DNA from 2 places in the Brucella tritici genome. Region 1 is predicted to be linked to the other one. Evidence: predicted binding sites of a transcription regulator. Region 1 holds the regulator's gene; the other holds the start of a gene.

Region 1 (6,336 bases):
AGTGCGCACAGTTGTAAAGCCAGTCCTCGAGCTTCTGGCCGGCATCCCCAGCATCGTCTACGGTTTCTTCGCCCTTGTGACTGTCGGACCATTCCTGCGCGATCTTTCGATTGCCATTGCAGGCGGGCAGGGTTTCATCATGGCGCAGAGCGTTCTGACCGCCGGTCTTGTCATGGGCGTGATGCTGATCCCCTTTGTGTCCTCGCTTTCGGACGACATCATCACTGCCGTGCCACGGACCTTACGCGACGGTTCGCTCGGTCTTGGAGCAACCCGTTCTGAAACCATCAAGCGCGTGGTCCTTCCGGCTGCTTTGCCGGGTATTGTCGGCGCGCTTCTGATGACCGCATCCCGCGCTATCGGCGAGACCATGATCGTGGTTCTGGCCGCAGGTGTTGCGGCGCGCATCAATATCAATCCATTCGAGGCGATGACCACCATCACGGTGAAGATCGTCAACCAGCTTACCGGCGACCTTGAGTTCAACTCGCCGCAAACGCTGGTGGCCTTTGCACTCGGCATCACGCTTTTCGTCCTGACGCTGATCATGAACATCTTTGCGTTGCACATCGTGCGCAAGTACCGGGAGCAGTACGAATAATGACCGATACGACCTTCAACGCCCAGGGCGCCACGGTACAGCCGACACGTCGCGATATCGGACTGAAACGCCGCTACGCTGCCGAACGCCGCTTCCGCTATTACGGTATTGCTGCGATTGCCATCGGCGTGTTCTTCCTGTGCGCACTCCTCTTCTCGGTCTTCTCCAAGGGCTATACAGCCTTCTGGCAGACGACGCTTTATCTGCCGGTCAAGCTTGAAGAGAGCGTGATCGATCCGGGCAACAAGCGCGCGACCGATCCGAATGTGCTGATCACGGCCAACTATCCGTTGCTGGTGCGCAATGCGCTGGCTGAAAAGCTGGGTGTTGCCACGACAGACCGTCCGGCGATGCGCGATCTTGGCCGCTTCTATTCGGACGGCGTGCGTATTCAGTTGCGTAAGCTTGTGATGGACAATCCATCGCTCATCGGCACGACGCAGACCGTTCCGGTTCTGGCAGGCGCCGACATCGATTCCGCTTTCAAGGGGCAGATCGACCTTTCCGTGCCAGAGACGAACCGCAAGGTTTCGGACCGTCAGATTGGCTGGATGAAGACGCTTTCGGAAGAGGGCGTCATGAAGGAGGCCTTTAATACCGGTCTCTTCACCTTCGGCGCTTCCAGCCGCCCGGAAACATCCGGTCTTGGCGTTGCGCTGGTCGGCTCTCTCTACATGATGCTGATCGTTCTAGGCTTGTCGCTGCCGATCGGTGTCGCCGCTTCGATCTATCTGGAAGAATTCGCCAAGAAGAACCGGTTCACCGACATGATTGAGGTGAACATCAATAATCTGGCGGCCGTGCCATCCATCGTGTTCGGCCTGCTCGGGCTTGCAGTCTTCATCAATTTCTTCGGCCTGCCACGTTCTGCGTCTCTGGTCGGTGGTCTGGTGCTGACACTGATGACGCTTCCCACCATCATCATTGCAACGCGCGCCGCCCTTCGCGCTGTACCGCCTTCCATTCGCGCCGCAGCTCTTGGTCTTGGTGCGTCGAAAACGCAGATGGTGTTCCACCATGTCCTGCCGCTCGCCGCACCCGGCATCCTGACCGGCACGATCATCGGTCTTGCCCACGCGCTTGGTGAAACCGCACCGCTTCTTCTCATCGGCATGGTGGCCTTTGTCGCTGACGTACCGTCGACACCGATGGACCCGTCGACTGCTCTTCCGGTGCAGATCTATATGTGGGCAAATGAAGCAGAACGCGCCTTTGTGGAACGCACGTCAGGCGCTATCATTGTCCTGCTTCTGTTCCTTGCCGTGATGAATATTGCAGCAATCATTCTGCGCCGCCGCTTCGAGCGCCGCTGGTAAAACGGGAGTCGAAAGCTATGAATCTGATGACTGAACGATCTCTCGAGAAAGCCGTAGGAGAAAAAATGAACGCCAACGCCAATTCCATAAAGATGCGCGGCGACAAGGTCTGCGTATTTTATGGCGAGAAGCAGGCGCTGTTCGACGTCGATCTGGATATCCAGGAAAAGATGGTCACGGCGCTGATCGGCCCTTCCGGTTGCGGCAAGTCCACTTTCCTGCGTTCGCTCAATCGCATGAACGACACGATCGAGGGCTGCAAGGTTGGCGGCAAGATCACGCTCGACAATGAAGACATCTACGATCCGAAGATCGATGTCGTCGAACTGCGCGCCCGCGTTGGCATGGTGTTCCAGAAACCGAACCCATTTCCGAAATCGATCTATGAAAATGTCGCCTACGGTCCGCGCATTCATGGTCTCGCCCGTACCAAGACCGATCTTGAAGAAATCGTCGTGACGAGCTTGCAGAAGGCGAGCTTGTTCGAGGAAGTGAAGGACCGTCTGCACGATGCGGGCACCGGCCTTTCCGGCGGCCAGCAGCAGCGCCTTTGCATCGCACGCGCGATTGCGGTGAGCCCGGAAGTCATCCTCATGGACGAACCGTGTTCAGCACTTGACCCGATTGCCACCGCGAAGGTTGAAGAGCTGATCGACGAACTGCGCCAGAACTATACGATCGTGATCGTCACGCACTCCATGCAGCAGGCCGCGCGCGTTTCGCAACGCACTGCCATGTTCCACCTCGGCAATCTGGTCGAAGTGGGGGACACGGAAACCATGTTCACCGCGCCTACCGAAAAGCGCACGCAGGACTACATCACCGGACGCTTCGGCTGATCCGGAACTGCGCTTCAACAGATAGACAGTGCGGCTTCCCCGCAATTTATATTACGAGGTCTACTATGCCGTCTCAGCATACCGTTCGCTCCTACGATGAGGAATTGAAGTTTCTCTCCCATAAGATCGCCGAAATGGGCGGACATGCGGAACGTATGGTCGAGCAGTCGGTCGCCGCTATCGTCAATGCGGACAATGCGCTCGCACAGCGCGTCATCTCCGACGATCTTATCCTCGATGCCAGTGAGCGCGAGATTGACGACAAGGCTGTGATGATTATCGCCAAGCGTCAGCCTATGGCTGTGGACCTGCGTGAGATCATCGGCTCGATCCGCATTTCTGCCGATCTGGAACGCGTGGGCGATCTGGGTAAGAACATCGCCAAGCGTGTTGCCGCCGTTTCGGAATCGCGTCAGCCGGTAAAGCTTTATCGCGGGCTCGAAACACTGGCGGAACTGGCACTGACCCAGCTCAAGGACGTCCTCGACGCCTATGCATCGCGCTCGGTACAGCAGATCAACGTCGTTCGCGACCGCGACGACGAGATCGACGCCATGTACACGTCTCTGTTCCGCGAACTCTTGACTTACATGATGGAAGACCCGCGCAATATCTCCGCCTGCACGCATCTTCTGTTCTGCGCGAAGAACATCGAGCGCATCGGGGATCATGCGACTAATATTGCGGAGACCGTCTATTACATTGTGACCGGCCTGCAAATGCCGGCCGAACGACCGAAGGAAGACCTGAGCCACGGTATTGTCGTGGATGAGGCACGTAAACCCTGAACTACAGCCAGCCGGACTTTGGTCCGGCGGGTGAGAATGAGTGAATAGCGCGGCGGCACGCGGTCGATTGGGGGGATTTTATCCACCGCCCGCCGAATTTGGATAGGGAAATACTGGATGTCACAGGCACCCAAAATCGCTGTGGTCGAAGACGAAGAGGCGCTGAGCGTGCTGCTTCGCTACAATCTTGAGGCAGAGGGTTATCAGGTCGATACGATGCTGCGCGGCGACGAGGCCGAAATCGCCTTGCGCGAGAACGTGCCGGATCTGCTCATTCTGGACTGGATGCTGCCGGGCGTATCTGGCATCGAGCTTTGCCGCCGCCTGCGTCAATGGTCGGAAACGGAACGCCTACCCATCATCATGCTGACGGCACGTGGCGAGGAGAGCGAACGGGTACGCGGCCTCAGCGTTGGTGCGGACGATTATGTCGTGAAGCCATTTTCGACGCCGGAACTGCTGGCGCGCGTCAAAGCCATGCTGCGCCGGTCCAATCCGAGCATTCTTTCGCATGTGCTGAAAGTGGGCGATCTGGTTCTCGATCGCCAGCAGCATCGCGTTTATCGTAAGGAAAAGGAAGTTCGTCTTGGACCGACGGAATTCCGCCTGCTCGAATATTTCATGATGTCGCCTGGTCGTGTTTTCTCGCGCAGCCAGCTTCTGGATGGCGTTTGGGGACCGGACATTTATGTCGATGATCGCACGGTGGACGTCCATGTAGGACGGTTACGCAAAGCGATCAATGTCGGTCGGGCCCTCGATCCCATTCGCACCGTTCGGGGTGCCGGTTATTCTTTCGGGTGACGGACGCCATTATCTGAGACTTCAAGAACTGGACTTGTCCGACCCGCCGAAGTTTCCTTGGCGGGTCGTTTTTGTTTCCGGCCAAGCTTTGCGTGATGCAGATCGCACTCGCCCGATTCGCATTGCAACGACCCGAAACAGGCGTCAGAAGTCTCATCTCACGCGATGTTACAAACATGTTGCGAAAGTTGACGAAGAGCAACGGAACCCGCCTCGAAACAGAAACTCCGCAGATCATTTGAAACACCACAAATGTGTATGCAAAAAATGTACAAGCAAAAGCGAATTAAGGCAGGGATATGGCGTGTATTACGAGACTTTGAATCTCATTAAATCAATATCTTATCTGAATTGGCCATTCTTGTTAAGAAATTGTTAATATATTTAAAGGGCTTGTAGGCATATTCGCACTCTCGATTCGGAGTTGCTTTTGGACATTTTAGTCGCCTCCAGCATTGTTGGGATTTGACCCGTCGCCTTTTTTTGGCCTAAAAATTCCAAAACCTTGAATTCGATTAAGCGACAGTAGGGCGTGTGACTTTGATCTTCGTCCTCTTTGACTTGCACCGCAGTCAGACGTTCGCGCGCATCGTTCCAGATGTGTTCGCCTGAATGGATGACTGGATCAGTTAAGGGTCCTAACATGAGACTGAGCCATTGACGCGCGCCGCGAAGTGGAAATTACCCGTTCTTATCGGGCTGGTGGTTGCGCCTTTCGTGGTGACCGGTTGCACGACGACCGGAACCTCGGGAAAAGCCAATTCGGAAAAGACGGCGGCAAGCCACGTCAAGTCCGTCAATGGCGTAAAGACCTACACCTACACCACACGGGACAAGAATTGTCTTGAACGTGCGATGTTCTTCGAATCCAACCGTTCAAGTTCCGATGGTCTTCTGGCGGTCGGCACCGTCGTTATGAACCGCCTCGCGTCGGGACGTTATCCGGATACGATTTGCGGCGTTGTCGGTCAGAAGAACCAGTTTGCACCCGGTGTTCTCACCCGCCAGATGAATTCCAAGGCGCTGCCCGACGTTCAGGCTGCCGCCGATGCAGTCTTGAAAGGCGAGCGCCATCCAAAACTCAAGAACGCCATGTTCTTTCACACGGCGGGTCTGAAATTCCCTTACAACAACATGCATTACGTGCTCGTGGCCGGTGGAAATTCCTTCTACGAGAAGCGCAATCGTGACGGCTCGCTGCAAAATCCAGTTCCGCAGGAGCCCTACAATCTGGCTATGGCCTATTCGCCGCAATCACCGTCTCTTCCGCAGGATCCGTCTTATGACGTTACACTGCCGCAGACCGGTCCGGTTCCGGGAACGGAGCCAACCGTTCAGGTGGCGCTCGCGGAAGCTGTAAAGGCTCAAAGCGTGGAGCAGAGTGTCGGTGCCGGTCCGCAGGCTCGTAGCGACCGCTTGGCGCGTCACCGCGGAGCAGTATCTCAGCAGGAACCACATATGCAGGTGGCCTCCTACCAGCCGCAATTCGATACGACGGCTCCGCAACCGACATCGCTCGGCTATGCTCCGGCAAGCCAGAAGCAGGCTGATGCCATTGGTGCGCTTCTTCTGTCGCAGGATCGTCCCGAAGCGCCGCTGTAAGAAGCGCTTTTATAATCTGATAATCTGCAACGCCGGTCTGGTTCACCCCGACCGGCGTTTTGATTTCCTAGCTGGTTGTTGTCGCTTTCCAGCGAAAGTCTCAGCGGTAGATCGGGCGATAGATCACCATCTGGGTGTCGTAGAAATCGACCTGATTCTGCCAGGCACGCCTGTCAGCTCTGCGATCGAGGTCCAGTCGCATCAGGCAGTTGGCAAAAGCGTCGGTATTGGCCTTGAAGCCATAGCTGCGGCAGGTCTGTACGTCGGCGGCACGCCGTTGTTCCGGCGTCATGGTCACGCACCCTGCCAGAAGACCGGTAACGCCCAGCAAGATAAGCACATTCTTATTCATTACTGTCTGCTTTCTTCTGCACTGACCGCAGATT
Region 2 (6,336 bases), on a different contig from region 1:
TCAACCAATGCGGCCAAGCAGTGCGTGACGAACGCGCTGCGTAATGAGGTCGATGACAACAATGGTCACGATGATCAGAAGCAGGATGGCGCTGACATCGCTGTAATAGAACTGTCGGATCGAAGTGAGCAGTTCCTGCCCGATGCCGCCTGCCCCCACAAACCCCATGACGGAAGCGCCGCGCACATTGATTTCAAAGCGCAGCAGGCCATAGGAAGCAAAATTCGCGGCCACTTGTGGCAGCACGGCAAAGCGAATGACCTGCAGGCCGGAGCCGCCCGATGCGCGGATACCTTCCACCGGGCGCATGTCGATATTCTCGACGACTTCGGAAAACAGCTTGCCCAGCGCTCCTGTCGTATGAAGCATGAGCGCCAGCACACCTGCCATCGGCCCAAGACCGAAGGCAATGACGAAGAGCAGCGCGAAGACGATTTCTGGAACCGTACGCAACAATTCCAGCCCGCGACGGACGATGAAGCGAACCGTCGAATTGGGAGCCATGTTGGATGAAGCCGCGAAGGAAGCGGCGAAAGCGACGACTGCACCGATCAATGTCGCCAGATAGGCGATCAGCAGCGTCTCAAACAGCATTTTGAGCCAGCCGCCGAGGTTCCAGTACCAGGCAGCGAGGTCGCCCCAGAAATTGGCAATCGTCAGATCCGGCAGAATGCGACCGAGATAGCTTGTGAAGCGAAAGAGATTTTCAACCAGAGTGCCCGGCCGAACATCGGCAACGACGGAGGCAGCAATAGCGACAACGACAAGCGCGAGGAGCAGCGCGATACCGTAGAGACGCCGTTTGCCGACTTCTCTCCGATAATCGGCAAGCAGGCCTTTTGCACCGTTGCCGTCGAGTGAGGATACCGTCATGCGATCTTTCCTATAAAAATGCCCGGAACGGGTTACGTTCCGGGCACTTCAATTGTTCTACGGATTAAGACTTGCGAGCCTTGTCGTTGAACTTGAGCATCTCGATGATTGGCTCATATTCCTTGGCTTCGGTCGCTACGAATTCCTTGTCCTTGCCGTCGGAAAGAGCGTCGAAACCAGCCTTGTCCTTGGTTGGCATATCGAGGAAAGCCTGCTTGATGTCTGCCTTCAACTGGTCTGGCAGCGTGCTGAGAACGGCGAACGGGCCTTCAGGAAGGAAGTCCGACTTGAAGATGACACGGAAATCGTCCTTCGTCATTGCCTTGCCGTTGGCGTCTTTCAGAACGCCGCGGCTGACCATACGGGTCAGGTTGGAATCGTCTTCCGAGTTCCAGGAGTTGGCAGCGGCGTCAGCGGTGCCCTGCGCAAGTGCGAGGACTGCGTTTTCATGGCTGCCAGCGAAGAAGTTCTTACCGAAGAACGTATCGACGCTATAGCCTTCGCGGTTGAGGAAGAAGCGCGGCGCATTGTTGCCCGAGGTCGAGTTCGGATCGACGAGAGCAATAGTCTTGCCCTTCAGGTCGTCCATCTTCTGGTACGGACTGTCGGCGCGAACATAAACGACCGAGTAATAGCCGTTGACGCCGGTGTCATGGCGCTGGTTGACGAGCGGAGTGGTTTCAACGCCGGTCATGACGGCGCGCGCATAGGAAGCCGGGCCATAGAATGCGATCTGGATGTTGCCGGCGCGCTGGCCTTCAATGACGGCAGCATAGTCGTTGGCGACGCGCAGCGTGACCTTCGTGCCGAGTTCCTTGCCGAGATAGGCAGCCAGAGGCGCGTAACGGTCGGAAGTGGTCGAAGCGTTTTCAGCCGGGATCACGCCCAGAACGATTTCCGGATAATCCTTGCTCCAGTCAGCAGCCTGAGCAGTGGAAGCCATCATTGGCATGGTCAGCGTTGCGGTAAGCGCAGCAGCCGCCAGAAAGTTTCTACGGTTAAGCATAGGTATCTCCTGTTAATCCTGAGTTTGGAGCGTGTTTCTTTTCCGGAGCTTTGTGCGCTCAGGCGGAAAGCTGGCGCAGAACGGCTTCAGCCGACTGCGGAACTGGCATCGGCATTGGCTCATCCTGCTGCTCATCGGCGTCGATGACGTCAGCGGCTTCCATGCCGTAAAGGTCGCGTGATGCCATATCTGTCAGCATCGACGGTGTGCCGCGGAATACGATCTTGCCGGCAGACATGCCGACGAGGCGGTCGCAATAGCTGCGCGCAATATCGAGCGAGTGCAGATTGCAGAGAACCGTGATGCCATATTCGCGATTGATGCGACGCAGGGCGTCCATGACGCTGCGGGTGTTGCGCGGATCGAGCGACGCAATCGGCTCGTCGGCGAGAATGATGCGCGGCTGCTGGACGAGCGCACGGGCAATCGCCACGCGCTGCTGCTGGCCGCCCGAAAGTTCATCAGCGCGATGCGCCGCAAGATGCGCAATATCGAACTGCTGCAAGGCGGAAAGAGCGATCAGGCGTTCTTCATCGCTCCAGATACGCAGGAGCGATTTCGGCGTCGAAACATAGTTGAGACGCCCCATCAGAACATTGGTCAGAACATCCAGACGGTCAACCAGATTGAAATGCTGGAAAATCATCGCGCATTGAGCGCGCCAGTCACGCAGCCCCGAACCCTTGAGCCCGGTAACATCGCGACCGTCCCAGTGAATTGTTCCCTCGGATGGCTCGACGAGGCGATTGATCATACGCAGCAGCGTCGACTTGCCCGCGCCAGAGCGCCCGATAATCCCCACAAACGTGCCCGGCTCGATTTCGAGGTCCACACCCGAAACCGCCACCTTGTCATTATAGCGGCGCGTTATGTTTTTCAGTTGAAGCATGAATTCGTCTCCATTCATGCTTACTCTGAATTGCTTCCATGACACTGCAATGAAAGCATAATGACGTTTGTGTAAATTTACACGCCGCTATAGGTGTTTTCCCTAAGCTATTGTTTTAGCGGTTATTTCCTTCAGGTGATGAAGGAAGGTCTCTGTGGATGCGTTGACATCGCCGGAATTGTCTATTGTGACAACATCCCTGGCACCGTCATCGAAGCTCACTTCACGCGCAAGCCGCGCGGTGATTTCGTCCCGGCTTTCGCGACCACGCGATGCAAGCCGTTCTGCCAGAACGTCCGGCCGGGCCGTTATCACAACCACAGAGCGCGACGTGTAGAGCCTGCGGATATCGCCCAGAACCCGGCGCGAAACGTTGGCTATCACCACCGTGCCCTCGGCGATTTCATCCTCAAGCGATTTCGGCAAGCCATAGCTCAGCCCATGTGCCTGCCAGTGCAGGGCGAAAGCTCCCTCGCCTGCCGATTTTGCAAATGCTGTCTCATCCAGACTGTCATGATCTTCGGTTCCCGGCATTTGCGGGCGTGTGATGATGCGACGTACAAAATGAAAACGCGTGTCGCCCGCAAGGGCCACACGCGCTGCATCCATGATCGTATCCTTGCCGGCCCCGCTGGGGCCGACGACGGCGACGAAACAGCCTTTCGGCATATCGGATTGCATTTGCATCAGAGCACCCGTTCGCCTTCGCGCCAGACAGTGCGGACAACCGGGATCGCACCTTTCGGGCGCACGCGAACCAGATCGGCACGTTTTCCGATAGCGATTTCGCCGCGATCATCCATGGCCATGGCATCAGCCGGGTTCTTGGTTACAAGGCGGACGGCCTGTGGCAGCGCAATCGGACGCTCGCCCGAAGCAAGGCCGAAAGCCGACTGAATAAGGCTGAACGGAATATAATCCGAAGACAGGATGTCGAGGCTGCCATTGTCGACGAGATCGCGTGCAGCGATGTTGCCCGAATGGGAGCCACCGCGAACGATGTTCGGCGCGCCCATCAGGATTGAGAGGCCTGCGCCTTTGGAAGCATTGGCGGCTTCCATCGTGGTCGGAAACTCGGCAATCCGCACGCCATGGTCGAGCGATTCATCGACATGGGCGCAGGTCGCATCATCGTGGCTGGCCAGAACGATGTCGCGCGTCGCCGCCAGTTCGGCAATGGCGCGACGATGTCTGGCCGAATAGGCGTCCGAATCCGCCATGCGCTTCTCACAATGCACCCGGAACTCCTCATCCGTGAGCTTCATCTTGCGCATGTAATAAGTGCGATAGGTCTCAAGATCAACGAATTGACGCTGTCCCGGCGCATGATCCATCAGCGAAGCGAGTTTTACGCGGTCATCGCCTGCGAAAAGCTCGAATGTTTCGAGGCAATCTGCTGAGGAAACTTCGCAGCGCAGGTGCAGAAAGTGGTCTGCACGCAGGCGGTTTTCGCGAACACCGCTTTCAATGGCGTCCGCAAGCATGCGCATATCCTTGCCCACGAAGTCGCGGTCATAGTCCGTGCCGACACGCATCGCGTCAAAAACTGTCGTGATGCCGGATGCTGCTACCTGCGCATCATGCGCCTGAACCGCTGCATCGACATTCCAGCGCACCTTTGGACGCGGCGCATAATGGCTTTCGAGCTGGTCGGTGTGCAACTCGATGAGACCCGGAATGACATAATCGCCGTCCATGTCATCGCCGCCATTGGCATAGCCTTGATCGATGGCGGCAATTTTACCGTCACGGATCAAAATTGAACCCGAAACAATCTCGTCAGCGAGCACGATCTGCGCATTTTTCAGAACGATTTCATTAGCCATTGGATAGCTCTTTCATGACCGCATTTGCATTGGCGGCAGTTTCATATTTCGAGAGGAAGGCTTCGATATCGAGCGCGCGGAAATCATCGAGCGCATCGCGCAGACGATCATGGCTCCAGTCCCACCAGGCCAGTCGATCCAGACGATTGCCGGTCGCAGCGTCGAAGCGTTCGCGAATGAGACGCGCCGGTACGCCGCCCACAATCGTATAGGGGGCCACGTCCTTGCTCACCACCGCACCAGCACCGACAACGGCACCATTGCCAACCGTCACACTCGGCAAGATGGTGGAGCCATGGCCGAGCCATGTGTCGTGACCGATTTTCACGGCATTGCCGCGACGCCAATCAAAGAACTCCGTCTCATCCTTTTCTTCCGGCCAGTAATCACCGGCGCGGTAGGTGAAATGATGCAGCGTCGGACGCCATGTCGGATGGTTGGTGGCGTTGATACGCACATGACTGGCGATGTTGGAAAACTTGCCGATTTCCGCACACCAGATTTCGCAATCGACGCCGAGATAGGAATAGTCGTCGAGTACAGTCTCCGAAACGCGACTGCGCTCGCCGATCTCCGTATAACGACCGAGTGTGCAACCGCTGACGATGGCGGTTTCATACACCAGCGGTTCTACCGATAGCTTGGTCATGCCGCTGCCCTCGGCGAGAAAGCTGTCACGTCGATAATCCGGTCGGCAACTTCCGTGCGCACGTCCTCATCGTGGAAAATGCCGAGCATGGCGACGCCCTGCTCCTTCTTGGTCTTGATGAGATCAACTACGACCGCACGGTTCTTCGCATCAAGCGAGGCGGTCGGCTCATCGAGCAGCAATACCGGATGATCCGTGATGAAACCGCGTGCGATATTCACGCGCTGCTGTTCACCGCCGGAGAAAGTCGCAGGCGGCAAGGCCCACAGACGTTCCGGCAGGTTGAGTTGTGACAGAAGCTCGCGAGCGCGTTTCAGCGCCATTTCGCGATCAACACCGCGAGCCACCAATGGCTCCGCAACGACATCGATTGCCGCCACGCGCGGCAATGTGCGCAGGAATTGGCTGACATAGCCAATCGTATCGCGCCGAACGGCCAGCACTTCGCGCGGATCGGCAGTGGCAAGATCGACAACCGCGTCGGCATGACGGATCAGGATTGAACCACCATTGACCGCATAATTACCGTAGACCATTTTCAGGATCGAGCTTTTGCCAGCCCCCGAAGGACCGCCAAGCACGGCGCATTCACCGGCATGGAGTTCAAAATTCACGCCGCGAACGACCGGAAGTTCAATGCCGCCTTGAAGATGCATGACGAAGGTTTTCGTGACATCGGTGACGGCAAGCGGGGCTGATGTTTGCAACATAGACATTTTTCACCTCACGCAAGAAGTTCGGCTAATTTAGGAACAACGTGCGATAAATATCTGTTTTAATTTACTAAACCTGCAAGATAGACGACACAAGAAGCTGCGTGTAAGGCGCCTGCGGGTCATCCAGAACTCGGTCGGTCAGGCCCTGCTCGACAATATGGCCGTCTTTCATGACCATGATGCGATGGGACAGAAGCCGGGCCACGGCGAGATCGTGAGTAACGATAATCACCGAGAGGCCAAGATCACTCACCAGACCGCGCAGCAGGTCGAGAAGACGTGCCTGCACGGACACGTCGAGACCGCCGGTCGGTTCATCCATGAAAACAAGACGCGGCGCAGTCACCAGATTGCGGGCAATCTGCAAGCGCTGGCGC

The links. Region 1 encodes PhoB, which activates phosphate uptake and scavenging genes when phosphate is short. Its sites were predicted from a motif close to TGTCATNNANCTGTCAT; they were not measured.
Positions count from the first base shown of each region.
Region 2: the regulator PhoB is predicted to act here: its motif matches at 2,818-2,834, upstream of phnC (phosphonate ABC transporter ATP-binding protein).

Region 1 is NZ_WBVY01000003.1:268,010-274,345, forward strand. It holds gene pstC (phosphate ABC transporter permease subunit PstC) at 1-601, shown strand, start outside; gene pstA (phosphate ABC transporter permease PstA) at 601-1,917, shown strand; gene pstB (phosphate ABC transporter ATP-binding protein PstB) at 1,983-2,756, shown strand; gene phoU (phosphate signaling complex protein PhoU) at 2,822-3,544, shown strand; gene phoB (phosphate regulon transcriptional regulator PhoB) at 3,662-4,348, shown strand; gene F9K94_RS11180 (cell wall hydrolase) at 5,006-5,950, shown strand; gene F9K94_RS11185 (hypothetical protein) at 6,051-6,302, opposite strand.
Region 2 is NZ_WBVY01000001.1:463,747-470,082, reverse strand. It holds gene phnE (phosphonate ABC transporter, permease protein PhnE) at 1-873, opposite strand; gene phnD (phosphonate ABC transporter substrate-binding protein) at 938-1,879, opposite strand; gene phnC (phosphonate ABC transporter ATP-binding protein) at 1,938-2,768, opposite strand; gene phnN (phosphonate metabolism protein/1,5-bisphosphokinase (PRPP-forming) PhnN) at 2,871-3,449, opposite strand; gene F9K94_RS02350 (alpha-D-ribose 1-methylphosphonate 5-triphosphate diphosphatase) at 3,455-4,594, opposite strand; gene F9K94_RS02345 (DapH/DapD/GlmU-related protein) at 4,587-5,243, opposite strand; gene phnL (phosphonate C-P lyase system protein PhnL) at 5,240-5,959, opposite strand; gene phnK (phosphonate C-P lyase system protein PhnK) at 6,027-6,336, opposite strand, start outside.